One region of the Anabaenopsis sp. NIES-4685 genome, then DNA from elsewhere that is predicted to be linked to it. Evidence: riboswitches for the same ligand, from Rfam matches in the RefSeq annotation. Region 1 holds a riboswitch; the other holds the start of a gene.

What was found. A riboswitch is a leader RNA that binds a small molecule or an ion and turns the genes downstream of it on or off. The one in region 1 is predicted to bind cobalamin.
Region 2: linked by a shared signal. The riboswitch ahead of AC6IZ0_RS00670 (DUF1636 family protein) and the one ahead of cobG (precorrin-3B synthase) in region 1 are both predicted to bind cobalamin.

What each region holds. Positions count from the first base shown of each region.
Region 1 is NZ_AP043602.1:4,067,123-4,073,949, reverse strand. It holds gene AC6IZ0_RS17585 (sucrose synthase) at 1-1,274, opposite strand, end outside; gene cbiE (precorrin-6y C5,15-methyltransferase (decarboxylating) subunit CbiE) at 1,543-2,754, opposite strand; gene AC6IZ0_RS17575 (hypothetical protein) at 2,930-3,145, shown strand; adenosylcobalamin-variant (AdoCbl-variant) riboswitch at 3,279-3,397, shown strand; gene cobG (precorrin-3B synthase) at 3,446-4,936, shown strand; gene AC6IZ0_RS17565 (precorrin-8X methylmutase) at 4,989-5,597, shown strand; gene AC6IZ0_RS17560 (precorrin-2 C(20)-methyltransferase) at 5,617-6,321, shown strand; gene AC6IZ0_RS17555 (hypothetical protein) at 6,343-6,546, shown strand; gene AC6IZ0_RS17550 (Panacea domain-containing protein) at 6,716-6,827, shown strand, end outside.
Region 2 is NZ_AP043602.1:146,941-153,767, forward strand. It holds gene AC6IZ0_RS00640 (hydrogenase maturation protease) at 1-134, shown strand, start outside; gene AC6IZ0_RS00645 (hypothetical protein) at 135-509, opposite strand; gene AC6IZ0_RS00650 (nitroreductase family protein) at 528-662, opposite strand; gene AC6IZ0_RS00655 (hypothetical protein) at 957-1,274, opposite strand; gene AC6IZ0_RS00660 (hypothetical protein) at 1,407-1,619, opposite strand; gene AC6IZ0_RS00665 (ankyrin repeat domain-containing protein) at 1,727-2,191, opposite strand; cobalamin riboswitch at 2,666-2,861, shown strand; gene AC6IZ0_RS00670 (DUF1636 family protein) at 2,884-3,312, shown strand; gene AC6IZ0_RS00675 (2Fe-2S iron-sulfur cluster-binding protein) at 3,491-3,790, opposite strand; gene AC6IZ0_RS00680 (HesB/IscA family protein) at 3,908-4,279, opposite strand; gene AC6IZ0_RS00685 (HesA/MoeB/ThiF family protein) at 4,332-5,132, opposite strand; gene nifW (nitrogenase-stabilizing/protective protein NifW) at 5,143-5,460, opposite strand; gene AC6IZ0_RS00695 (CCE_0567 family metalloprotein) at 5,457-5,666, opposite strand; gene AC6IZ0_RS00700 (NifX-associated nitrogen fixation protein) at 5,809-6,285, opposite strand; gene nifX (nitrogen fixation protein NifX) at 6,306-6,695, opposite strand; gene nifN (nitrogenase iron-molybdenum cofactor biosynthesis protein NifN) at 6,766-6,827, opposite strand, start outside.

The DNA.
Region 1 (6,827 bases):
ACTTTCAGGCGTTGGGAAAGAAGGGAGGCTACTAAATTACCATCACTGTAGTTACCAACAATCAGATCCGGACAACCTCGAAATTGAGCTAATAGCTGTTTTTCTGCATCCACAGCAAATTGTTCTAAATAAGGCCAAATGTCATATTTAGAAATCCAATTATTAGTAATCTCAGGATTGAATTCACCAAAGGGAACTCGCAAGATCCAAGCGTTTGCAGTGTCATGAATTTTCTCTAGCCGCAAATTACATTCTGTACCTTCACAGTTATGAATAAGTCTAGTAAGAATAATTACATGGGGGTGAATTCCCAATAAGTCTAGACCTGCTAGTTTGATTTCTGTTTGTAGTTGATTTTCCAAGCTGCGGGCTTGTTCTAGGACATAAATCACTTGACCGAGTGTTTCATCTCTACCTAAAACATCCTGTTGAGCAACCCAACCATGTATGGAAATGAGAACCACGCGAAAAATAGCAGGAATGCGGGTGACAAATGCTTCTAAGATAGCGGGTTGGGGACTGCGTATAAGTTGTTCTAACAGTTCTAGGGTTTCGGATATGCGCCCAGATGTATTACCCCACCCCGGTTCAAAACCTAGTTCTTGTAGGTGAGGGCGAAAATTGGCGTAGGGTTCTTCAGGGGGTAATTGCTCCAAAAATTTTAGGGCTTGTTTAATTTGCTGCGTGAGGTGGATACCCCCGGAAATGCGATCGCTAATTAGCAGGGGTTTTTGATCATAAGTTAGTTGATATAATGCTTGAAATAACACCTCTAACCAATAATTGCTGTCAGTCAACAGTTGATCGCATAAGTAACGATTGAGAAAGGCTAATCCTTGACCAATGTTTCTGGGGTCAGTAATTCTGGTGGATTTGGGGTAAAAAGGTTGAAAGTCAATTTCTAGAATGTGGGGTTGGTAGCGGTTAACCAGGCGATCGCTGACATCTAACCATGCTTGGGGTGTCACTGGCTCAAATCTAGAGCAGTCAGCTTGCAGTCGCCAAACTTCCTGGCTAGCAATCCTGGGGCGAAGAACAAACCAAGTACCTTCCGATTCTAAAATCATCTCATGGGTATTGTGAATTAATCTGCCAACAGAAGAAGAGTAGTAAAAATAAGCTGGCTTTTGCTTCCTTTGACAGTAATCCGCAAAAATATGTAAAATCTCGTTTCTTAGGAAGTAACGTTTATTGGTAGCACTTAATTGCAAAATAAACTGACATAGAGTGATTTTTTCATCTGTGTCTAAACAAGTCACCAAACATTCATACATGAGCAACTCCAGCACAGTATCAGGTCACGACCTCAAATGTGATGCTAGAGGTACATTTCCCATATTTATATTCATAGAATAGATAGTATGAAAGCTGTTCACTTCTGGCTTCAGGATGAAACCCTAGCAATTCACTCTATACCTTCAGGTTTTAAATATGGTTACTTCCCCTGAAATCTACGTCCCATATGATTCCAATGAAGTCTTAGACAGTGGTGATAAAAAACCCTTTGCGCCCCTTTGCGCTTACCTTTGCGCCCCTTTGCGTTTAAAACTTCATTCCCACCCACTGAGTCACAGGGGACATAGCTCGCCAACCTAAAAACTTACCAATAGGTTCAGCTCTTTGAATAGAAACACGAGTGAAATTACCACCAACTTGATTATACCATTTAAATAAGGTTTGCTCCCCTTCTATGGTGACAACATTAGCTACCAACCGCCCACCGGGACGTAATGCTGTCCAACAGGTATCAAAAAGGTCTTCCGCCGTGACTCCACCGCCGATAAATATAGCATCCGGTGTAGGTAAATCTTTTAGGCTTGATGGTGCTTGACCGGGAATAATTTTGAGGTGGGGGGTTCCTAAAGCGGCGGCGTTGTCTGCAATGTACTTTAGTCTACCAGGATTCTGTTCAATGGCGATCGCCTGACATCGGGAATTAGTACGCATCCATTCAATGGAAATTGAACCGCAACCCGCGCCGACATCCCATAATAGTTCTCCGGGAGTGGGGGCTAATTTTGCCAAGGTAACCGCCCTGACTTCTCGCTTAGTTAATTGTCCATCGTGATGATAGGCATGATCTGGTAATCCTGGTAATCTGGGTAAGGGTATTACCCCAGGATCGGCAATACAATTAACTGCGATCGCATTGAGAGGGGCAATTTCTGTTTCACTCCAAGATGCGGCTGTACCTTGTACAATTCTTTCCTGAATACCACCCAGATGTTCTAGAACAGTAATTTTACTACCACCATAACCGCGATTTGTCAAGATTTCGGCAACAATTGCCGGTGTGTCTTTTCCGGCGCTCAAAATTAACAGTTGCGCCTGGGGATAAATGTAAGACTGGAGAAGAGACGCTGGACGACCGCACAAACTCAAGGTTTCTGTTTCGGTTAAAGACCATCCTAGTTTGGCACAAACGAGGCTGAAGGTAGAAGGCGCAGGGATGATGGTGATTTCTTCTAGGGGGAATTGTCGGGTAAGGGTGACACCGATACCGTAACATAAGGGGTCACCGCTGGCTAATACACAGATTAATTGACCCCGACGGCGGATAATTTCTTCTATTGAGGTGGTAATGGGTGATGTCCAGGTTATCTTCTCTCCTCGGTACACTCCCGGTAACATGGCCAAATGGCGATCGCCCCCTATAATCACCTCAGCTTGGTCAATCAGGGAACGTGCGATCGCACTTAAACCCTGTAACCCATCTTCACCAATACCAACAATCGATAGCCATTTACCTGTCATAGAAGCTGATAATAATTTCACTAGATGTGGTAGTTTTTCCGCTCCAAAATTGCGGAATTTTCCAACTTTTATGAGTGTGTTATAATCAATGTGCATTACAAGTTTTACACAAGTAATATATGGTAATATATATTTACTTGACTTGGTTAAATTTCATAATTAGGTTGATTATTAGTTGAAAATTAAAGCGTTGGATGTCAAAGCAGGCGATCGCATTATTGCCTACTGTAAGAATAAGATGCAGGTTTGCAAGGTGAAGCGCATCTTGGATCCTGGTTCCACTAATATCACACTATTGGTGTTTACATCTGAGCATTATCGTGGATGCTTAGTTTCCTGTGTAGTGCGGTTCCAGCCTGACACCTTAGTTGATTTAGTTAATTTTGCGTAATTACCCTAAGTCATTATCATAGGGTTAATGGAGGTTGTAAATACACTATCCAGATATACTCAGTACGATATTTAAGTGAATATTAAAAAAAATGCAGCATCCGGTGGGCTGAATACCTGATCATGTTAGATTAGTAAGGAAATAGGTTGGGAAACTCCGGTGTAATTCCGGGACTGTGCCGCAGCTGTAATGGTAAGACCAAAGCAGAATGTTCAGTTTTTTTACTTGCCAAGTCAGAATGCCAACCGTAACAGTGTCATCAAGACACATTATCTACTACCTGCGTCGCACAGGGAAGGAGTGAATATTTTGCTGTCCGGTTTTGCCTTATGTCCTGGATTATTTTATGATACACCAGCCCAAGATGGGATATTATCTCGCATCAGAATACCAGGTGGGATTCTGGATAGTAAACAATGTCATGCGATCGCAGATGTAGCGGAGAATTATGGGGGTGGTTATGTGGATGTGACTAATCGCGCTAACCTCCAAATCCGGGAACTGCGTTCGGGAATAAATACCAGCGTTCTCCAGAATTTACAAAATATAGGTATTGGTGCTGCTAATTTCGCTGTTGACCACATTCGTAATATTATGACCAGTCCTACGGCTGGTATTGATACCCAAGAATTAATTGATACCCGTCCCTTTGTGCAAGAGTGGGATAATTATATCGCCGCACACCCCAACCTATCAGGACTATCGGCAAAATTTAGTGTTGCTTTTGATGGTGGTGGTAAAGTTTCCGTATGCGATCGCCTCAACGATATCATGTTCGCTGCTGTTTTAATTGATGGTAAAGTTTATTTTCGTCTGTGTTTGAGCGTCGGCGATCGGGGAAAACCACCCCTTGATATGGGAATTGTATTATTGCCAGAGCAATGTTTACCAGTTTTAGCAGCTTTGGCTGAGGTTTACCGAAATCATACCCATCCTCACAGTGGACGCAAGCTGCGTTTGCGAGAGTTATTAAATAAATTGGGTTGTGAAAGTTATCTTAAAGAAGTTGAAAAACTCTTAGCTTTTAAACTCACTCTCCATCAGCGCTTTGACAGAACCAATTCTTCATCCCGTCTCGTGACCGAAAAAACATTAAACTTTAAGTATCCACATATCGGCGTTCATCCCCAGGGTCAGCAGGGCTTATTTTATATTGGTGTGGTTTTACCTCTGGGTCGGTTAGAAAGTCAGCAAATGCGGAGTTTAGCTGATTTAGCAACAGAATTTGGTAGTGGGAATCTCAGGTTAACTCCTTGGCAAAATCTGCTGTTGACTGACATTCCTCGGCGATCGCTTCCCAATGTTAAGCATGAAATAGCTACTTTAAATTTAGATTTCTCAGGGAGTAATATCAATAGTGCATTAGTGGTTTGTTCTGGTAATCAAGGTTGTGCAGCTTCAGCTACGGATACGAAAGGTGACGCTTTGATCTTAGCAAATTATCTCAAAACTCATGTTAGCCTCAATTACCCCGTTCATATTCACTTTAGCGGCTGCGAAAAATCTTGCGCCCACCATCGTAATAGTGATATTACTATGCTTGGTGTCAGCCTAGAATCAAAAAATGGTACTTTGGGAGCTTATCAGATTTATGTTGGTACAGGTGAGAGCAACCAAAAATTTGGTCGTCAACTTTATGAATATGTGAGTATGGACGAGATACCTGTATTGTTAGAACAGATGTTACAAGTGTATAAAATGCAATGCCGAAACAGCAATGAATCCTTTGGAGAATTTGTTAATCGATATGAGATTGAGCAATTACAGTTGTTGTTCTCCCCAGTGAGGTAGGTTTATTTCTGCTCCCATTCACTATTCACCATTAACTATTCCCGATTTTCCCATGTCTGACTACATCCGAGATGCTAAAGAAATTTACAGTAAGTCCTTTGAGATCATCAGATCGGAAGCCAAGCTGGATATGCTGCCGCCTGATGTAGCAAAAGTTGCTGTACGCCTGATCCATGCTTGTGGAATGACTGATATTGTTAATGACTTGGGATATTCAGCCGATGCGGTAAAGCGTGGACGCGCAGCACTAGCAGCAGGTGCGCCAATTCTGTGTGATTGTCGAATGGTTGCTGAGGGTATTACCAGACAGAGACTACCAGCAAACAACCAAGTTATTTGTACCCTTTATGATGTGGAAGTTCCAGCTCTGGCTAAACGGTTGGGTAATACCAGATCAGCTGCAGCGGTGGAATTGTGGCGCTTGCACTTAGATGGCGCAGTGGTAGCAATTGGTAATGCACCTACAGCACTATTTCACCTTCTGGAAATGCTCGAAGAAGGATTTTTCAAGCCAGCGATTATTTTAGGTTTTCCCGTGGGATTTGTGGGCGCTGCTGAGTCAAAAGCAGCACTAGCAGTAAATAGGCACAATGTACCATTTTTAACTTTATATGGTAGGCGTGGTGGCAGTGCGATCGCAGCTGCAGCAGTTATGGCCTAGGAACAGAGGAAGAATAATTATGCCAACCAAAGGCCGCCTCTATGGAATCGGTGTAGGGCCAGGTGATCCAGAACTACTGACATTGAAAGCACTGCGACTATTACAGTCCGCTCCCGTGGTGGCTTATCAGTCCGCAGTAGATAAAGACAGTATAGCCCGGGGTATCGTCTCTCAATATCTGTCTGGTCATCAAATCGAAGTCCTGTTTCACCTACCCCGCGCCTTAGAACCAGAAACGGCAAGTGCCATTTACGACCAAGAAGTGGCACCCATTGCCGAACATCTAGCCGCAGGACGTGATGTGGTGGTTTTGTGTGAAGGAGACCCGTTTTTTTACGGTTCTTTTATGTATGTTTTCACACGTCTATCTGAGAATTACCAAACGGAAGTTGTCCCAGGAGTTTCCTCACTCATGGCTTGTCCTGTGGCTTTGGGTGTACCTTTTACCTATTACAACGATATCATGACCGTTCTCCCCGCCCCCATGCCAGCCGAACAATTAATCACCCACCTACTAGCAACCGATGCAGCGGCGATTATGAAACTAGGTCGCCATTTTACCAAAGTGCGAGATGTTTTACATCAATTAGGGTTAGCATCACGGGCATTATACATTGAGCGGGCAACAATGGCACAACAAACAATTATACCCCTGGATGAAGTTGATCCAGATCAAGTCCCCTACTTCTCAATGATTATCATACCGACTAAAAGTCGGCTATAGATTTACCAACCAGTTCTGCTCATGGCGCGAATTTATAAACTCAGTAAAGTACCATCTTCTTCTGAATACATAACCGGTTTAAATAGAATTAGCGATCGCATAAATGATACGCAAATTCGGTTACTTAAGGAGCAGTACTATAGTCCTAATCGCACAGTTACAGCTACACAACTAGCAAATTTAGTTGGTATCAAAGGTTGTGTTGCAGTTGTTAACTATCTATAGTCATCCTATTTGACTTGAGAAATTATCAGTGAGGAAAGGGAACACCGGATCAGGGAACAGGGAACAGAAATTGTTCATGAATCATTTAGGATTGCTATATATTGAAGTTATAATGTGTATAGGCTTGAAAATTTGCTATAATGATTAACTTAATTTGCGGGTCTGAGCTATGATCACTTGTCTAGATGCAGCTCGCTACTTTATTGCGAGGGCTTATGAGGACGGTATAGAAGCCCAAATGACTAACATGAAGGTTCAAAAGCTTCTCTACTATTCACAAA
Region 2 (6,827 bases), 720 kb from region 1:
AAGACTTTCCCCAACAAGTAACAGTTTACCTGATTGAAGCTGCCAATCTTAATTTAGGACTAGAGCTAAGTCCGGTAGTGCAAAATTCTGCTGATTTAGTTTTTCAAGAATTAGTCAGTAAATTGAATCACTAATTACGCCCAATCACGATAAACTGAAAGTTCATCTACCCTCATTTCAAAAGGTACACCCTGACTATCGGGGGGACAAACCCGAATTTTAGCACTGCTGATAATAGAGTGAAGTAATGTTCCCATGGGGACAATTTTTTGTAAAACCCGCCAGTTAGTAACTTGATCCGGACATTCAATTACTAGTGTCATCGCATTAGCGCGGGTTGTCACATACCAGCGACAATTAGAGAGTAGATTTTGAATGGTGCGATCGCACCCGTGATAAAAATACCTACTAATAGAATACTCTAGTTGTTGCCGTAGTATAATATCTGCCGATGTCGGCTGCATAGGATGAGAATCATCACTATCAAAATAGAAATTATTCTTAGCCATCTCTCGTTATGATCCTAGTTATTTGCCAATAGCCATTCCATAGAGAACATCTTGAGTTTCCTCATCATAAAAAGCACCAATTACAGTACAATTAATTCCCAAATAGTTGCTAACTAAATAAATTTTGTTTCCCACAAAACCAGCTAATTGCATAGCTGTTTGATAATTTGTCTATTCAGATACCAAAAACCAAGTTACAGCGCCACCTCTGACAATGAATGGCCTGATTGACGCATTAGTAACCCGTCTGTTCTCTGAAATCACCCGCTTTGAGCAAATGTGTACCTTTATATAATCCAGGTAACATCCCCTCTACGCGATAACAGAGTAAATTTCGATTTTCTCAAAATCATCTGTTGGTATTGGTTGTGCGATTTGTCGCCAGAGATATAGATAATCTTCTTGAGAAATAAACTGTTTCCGGAAACGTCTCGCTCAACGTCTATTTCACACAATAGGATAAAACTTATCTCTGTCAAAGTTAAACTGTGGCTGTTGTAATGGCTGTACTGGACTCTGCTGCAAAGCGGTTGCTTGATACCTATATTGAATAAATTGATCAGCTTCAAAATAATGTGTACCCCAGACAAAAGAAACCCGCAGTCCCAAAGCTCTAATTGGCTTGTCTTGGATTTGGACTGAGATTACCCCAGCAGTGATAAGCTCTTTATTTTTCAAGCCTAACAACCTATTGACATCAAGTTTATCAAAGTCAAAAATAAGTTGTATATCTTGGTTATGGAGATCAGCTGATGCTGCAATCACCCCTAAATGATGACCGCTATCCAGAAAGCAATATCTTAGTCTCCTATCCTGATATTTCCAACTAGACCTATAATAAACACAACTAATTTAAAAAAAGCATCACTTGATACTTTTTGCTGGTATAATATGATTTTATACTCCATCATCAATTAATTCATAGGTGAGTGCGAGACAATTATTGTCAACTTCCAAATGATAGATACCATCCACCATTCCCCACATCCCACGAAGTAGATAAACCTCCCTAGGATATAAAGCCCTTTCCTGGGTAACTGCACTAGTTAGCCAGATAAACGAATGCAGGGGATTATTGAGATTTAATTTCACCCCCCTAAAATTTGGCATAAACTTTAAATTAATGGGGATGAGTGTAAGGATCTACATAATTTGGACTCACCTGTATAGATAAGTAATAATGCTTAGTAGCATATTAGTAAAGCCTGTCTAAATTATTACCTTTCGGCGTTTTGAAGTAACCTTAATATCTCCATATTGCTAGCTAAATCTATAGCCCTACAATCATCAAAATTCCTTAAATTTAAGTTAGGTTTGTGTTGTATAAGTAACTTAGCCACCCCCGTCTTCCCTGCTGATGCTGCATACATTAAAACAGTTGCACCGTTATCATTTTGGTTATTAATATCAATTTCTGTAGCTAGGAGTAAGCTAATTAGCTCATAATGATTACCACAACAAGCAAACCATAAAGCATTATTGCGATCATAATTTTTGGCATTAATATTCACGCCTAAGTCAATTAGCTCTTTGACTACTGCATATACTCCTTCTCTAGTAGCTTTTATCAAGGCTGTGTCGCCATTTTTACCTTGTCGATTTAAGTTATTGGGATTATAACCATTTGCTATCAGCCATTGCTGGGTAACTTCACTCAATTTTTGCTTTTTGATCTGATTCATAACTAATCCTTGATATCCCTAAACGGACTCATCAATTTGAATAGAGGTTTATAGCGAACTAGAAAAAGTCCAGAATAAGATTTACGCAGATTATCATGATTTTTTTGTTGCATCTATCTCCGGTCATGCTGAAGTTTTAGCTGCACCCAAGTTCAGAGATAAATCTTGGCAGGGTTTTTTGAGATTTAAGTTCACTAGCAACAATTTAGCTTATTTATATATTATCACTCTGATAAGTTTGAATTATGAATGATTTATAAAGATCCCCATACATCTGTAGAATAATTGGCTGAAGAAAATCTAAAAATGCAGCTAAATATACAGCTAAATTACAAATCTAATAAACTAGATATTTTTTTGTATCGTTTGTATTTAGGCCATGTTGTAGCTTACTTACTGCTACTGATGCCGTAAATGCCTTACAGGATGTCTGAACTTTCTGATTTAATGTGTGATAAATTTGACGAAAATATGCTAAATTACTATATATTCGGTTCTAATAGAAATTAACTATTAGAGGTAAGGGGGAAAGTTCGGTGTAAGTCCGGCGCTGTCCCGCAGCTGTAAACCGATTTTAGATTTTTAGTTTGAGATTTAAAACACCAAAAACACCAAATTTAAAATTTAAAATTGCCTAAGTCAGAATACCCGCCGATATAAAAGTAAATTAAGCTACAATCTACGAGGTATAGATGAGAGCAGAACATACAATATTTGTTTGTACAACCTGTGGGAGTAAATGGGAAGGTGGTAAACGTGTGGGTGAAAGTGGGGGAGAAATACTTCTCAAGCACTTACAAGCACATTATCCCCATTGGGAATTGAACACGGAGTTTAGGATTCAACCGGTAGAATGTATGAGCGCATGCGATCGCTCTTGTGTTGTTTCCTTTGCTTCACATGATAAATATACTTATCTTTTCGGGGATCTGTCTCCTGAGCTATCGCCAGCAGAAGTAGAGGGTATATTCCAGTGTGCTGGTAAATATTATGCACACCCACAAGGTTTGTTACCCTGGGGTGAACGTCCAGAACCTCTCAAGAAAGGAATTTTAGCCCGTATTCCAGCAGTACCTACGCCCTTACAGATAAATTGTACTGAGGCAAAAATCTGTAATTAAAAAAAAGATGAAGGATATACTTCATCCTTCATCTTGATTGCAGTTTAGCAGTGGGTGTAGTAGATGAAAAGATAATGAACCACAGATAAACACAGATGAATATCAATAAATCTTGAGTTTATCTCGGTGAAAACTGCTGTAAGCAAATATTGCTGATAGTAGCGGTTTAAGCAATATTCTATACAAGATATGCTTCTTGGTGGGTCTTAATTGTGCAATTAGAGCGAGGATAGGTAACGCAAAGTAAAGCGAATCCTTTAGATACTTGCTCGTCATCTAAGAAGTTTTGATCAGATTGATCAATTTCACCTTCTACAACTTTTCCTACACAACTCGAGCAAGAACCTGAGTGACAAGAGAAAGGTAATTCAATACCATTTTCTTCTGCTGCATCCACAATGTTAGTATCTTCATCTACTTCAATTGTGGTGTCCAGTCCTTCTTTTTTGTTGATTAATCTCACTTGGTAGGTAGCCATTTTCCGATTCTCCTCAAAATTTAGACGCTCAGATGGATTTCTCGAAGTTTATCTAGTGAACTCTGCGAGTAGCAACGCGGAAGACAGCAGCACATTGATGGGGTTCAATTCCAAGTACTATTTGCAAGGTATCCCCGTAGGTGTGCCATCATCTGTTTTGAAGGATTTTCCGCAACCGCAGGTATCACTTGCATGAGGGTTAGTGAACTTAAAGCCACTTTCCATTACCCCTTCTACAAAGTCGATGATTACCCCTTCTAATAACGGCGCACTTTTGGCATCAACATAAATCAGCACATTCCCCTGCTGAATTACCAAGTCATCTGGTTTTGGTTTGCTGGTGATCTCAAGACCATATTCATAGCCACTGCAACCACCATTTTGCACAGATACACGGATACCTTTTTTAGTCTCGTTATTATCAGAGGCTGAACTTCGTAAAAATGCCCGCAGACGAAATTCTGCTTTTTCTGTTAAGCTAACAGCCATTACCTTTCCTGCCGATTTCTAGTGTGGGGATTTGTGTCAATTATGACTAAAACTACGTTGTACAATTGCTGGTAGCTTCCATTGATGGGGAGTGACCATATCTCCAAGGCGCAGTGTTACCACATACAGGACAAGCGCGATCGCGCTGAGAACGGCGCTTGGCAAATTCCATGCGATTCAAGTCAATGGTCAGCAATTGCGATAACAGAGGTTGACTAAACCCAGTAATCAGCTTGATCGCTTCCAACGCTGTTAGACAAGCTAGTGTCCCAGAGACAGCGCCGAGAACTGAAAAAGCACGTCTGTCCCATTCCGGCTTTTCTGGAAACAAACAGGATAAACAAGGAGTTACACCTGGAATAATGGTAGTTAAGTAAGCCTCCATCCCGTCCATTGCTGCTTCCACCATCGGTTTACGCCAGCGTACACAAGCTTCATTGAGCAAATTGCGTTCTGTAAAATTGTGCGCGCAATCTAGCGCCATATCAGCCGATTGTACCAACGAGTCTACATTTTCTGGGGTGATGTAATCATGAACTACTTCCACCTGGACATCAGGATTAATTGCTTCCAGAGTTTCTTTAGCCTTGAATACCCTTGGCTTACCTACCCAATCATCAGTCATTAAAATCTGACGATTCATATCATCCAAGCGCAAGTCACCACCCCGGACTAGGATTAGCCGCCCAACGCCCGCTACTGCTAAGTAAAGCGCCGCCGTACCGCCTAATCCCCCCACACCCGTAACCAGAACTGTTGCAGACTTCAGGCGTTTTTGAGCTAGTTCGCCAAAATTTGGGAGCATCATTTGGCGACTATAGCGTTCCAACTCGGTAGGCGTTAGGTTGATCACTTTTTACCTCCTAATCAGAAGTGATTTCTGTCAGCGTAACTACATTCTTGGGCTTCTCATTAAACACCTTGAACAGCTTTTGTTCATGGGGGGTTGATTCCAGGAAAACATCATAAGCTTTTTGCAAAGCCAAAGAATATTGATCAAGTCTTTCTTCTGTACTCAAATCAGGAGCATGATCATCAACTTCCGCCATATATTGCGAAAATTTCTTCAAAATATGTAACCGATTTACATTGACAATTTCTTGGTCGTAGGGCAAATTAAAAAAATTAAAAAATTCCTCCGCATCTACCAGCTTTTTGAATTCATTCATAGTTCCACTCATTGAGAATTCTCCAGAATTTTGAGTTGTTGCTTAAGCTCATCTAGCTGTTGATAGATTTTATAAGTCGCAGCCGCCACATCCATAAGTGTTTTGTAATCTGTGGGCAAACCTTCAGCTAAATCATGCAGGTCCATCTTCATTTGACCAGCTTTACTATTCAGGCGCTTAATTTGGTTTTTCAGTTCTGTAATACTTGTTTCGCTCACTAGTACTCCTTATGATCAACACCGCAGAAAAATCCCCATAAACACCTTTGTATCTATTTAGCAGTTTCAGATCCCGGACTTCTTTCATAAACTCCAGACTCTTGAGCATCTACACCAGAAGTCCGGGATCTCCAAAGCTGTTTTAAAGGTTACCTACCTCGGCGAATCTTTTACCTAATTCAATACCTTTCTGCACATAGGCTTCTCCCTCCTGGGCTAATTTTTCTAGGGAGTCAAAACCAAATCTGTGCGCATCACGCAAGGTTTTTTTAGTTAGCAAAAGACGACCAGAAAAAACCAGCGCCCAGCCAAATCCTTCATGACTTAAGTCAAGCACTACCTGAGAAATTAAGCCTGTTTCCTGTTCTACACCAGCCGCTACAGCGCGGAAAAATGCCATAATCCGAGCTTGAGTAATCGGATCAACTTCACCCTCTAGGGAAATTTCCCGTTTCTTCTGTTTGGTAACTACAAAGGGTTTGAGTATTAATTCATCTGACCAGTTACGATAAACCCCATAAGTGTCTTGTCCACGGATTTGCTGGACTAATGTCTTGAGAAAAGGCGAGTTGAAGACTACTGTATCGCTGCTTCCGTTCACACTATTATTTGTACTCATACCGTGGCTTAAACTTCAAGTTAATCTGCAAAATTAGGAGTGGTTTGTCTCAATGCTTTACGCAACCAAGGGGGAGGATTACCTTTGAGGGTTTTTACTAGTTTTGTGAGAACTTCACTAATTTCTTCTGCTTCTGATTTGGCTTTGACTGGGGTAACGCCTTTCTTAATTAAACGGGCTGCGGCACTACCACCAATGGCAGCAACATAAACGATGGTACAATCCACTAAAGCATCAAGTTTAGGGGTGATTTTATCCTCGTTACCATCTTCTTTGAGATCACCCTCAAATTTTAGAGTTTCCAGAAATTGATATCCCTCGTCAGAGATTTCATAAACATCAATTTCTCTAACCCATCCGAAGTGAGCATTAATGTGAACTCGGTCACTGGTGGTAAAGGCAATTTTCATTCTCTTTTTTTTGTGAATTAAGGATCGGGTATTGCGTGTAGGGTATGGGGGATTGAGAAGTAATTGATTCTTAATCCCCATTCCCTAAGTTCCATAAGTGTTTAACTCTCTCTTCTTCAGCCTCTAAAAATA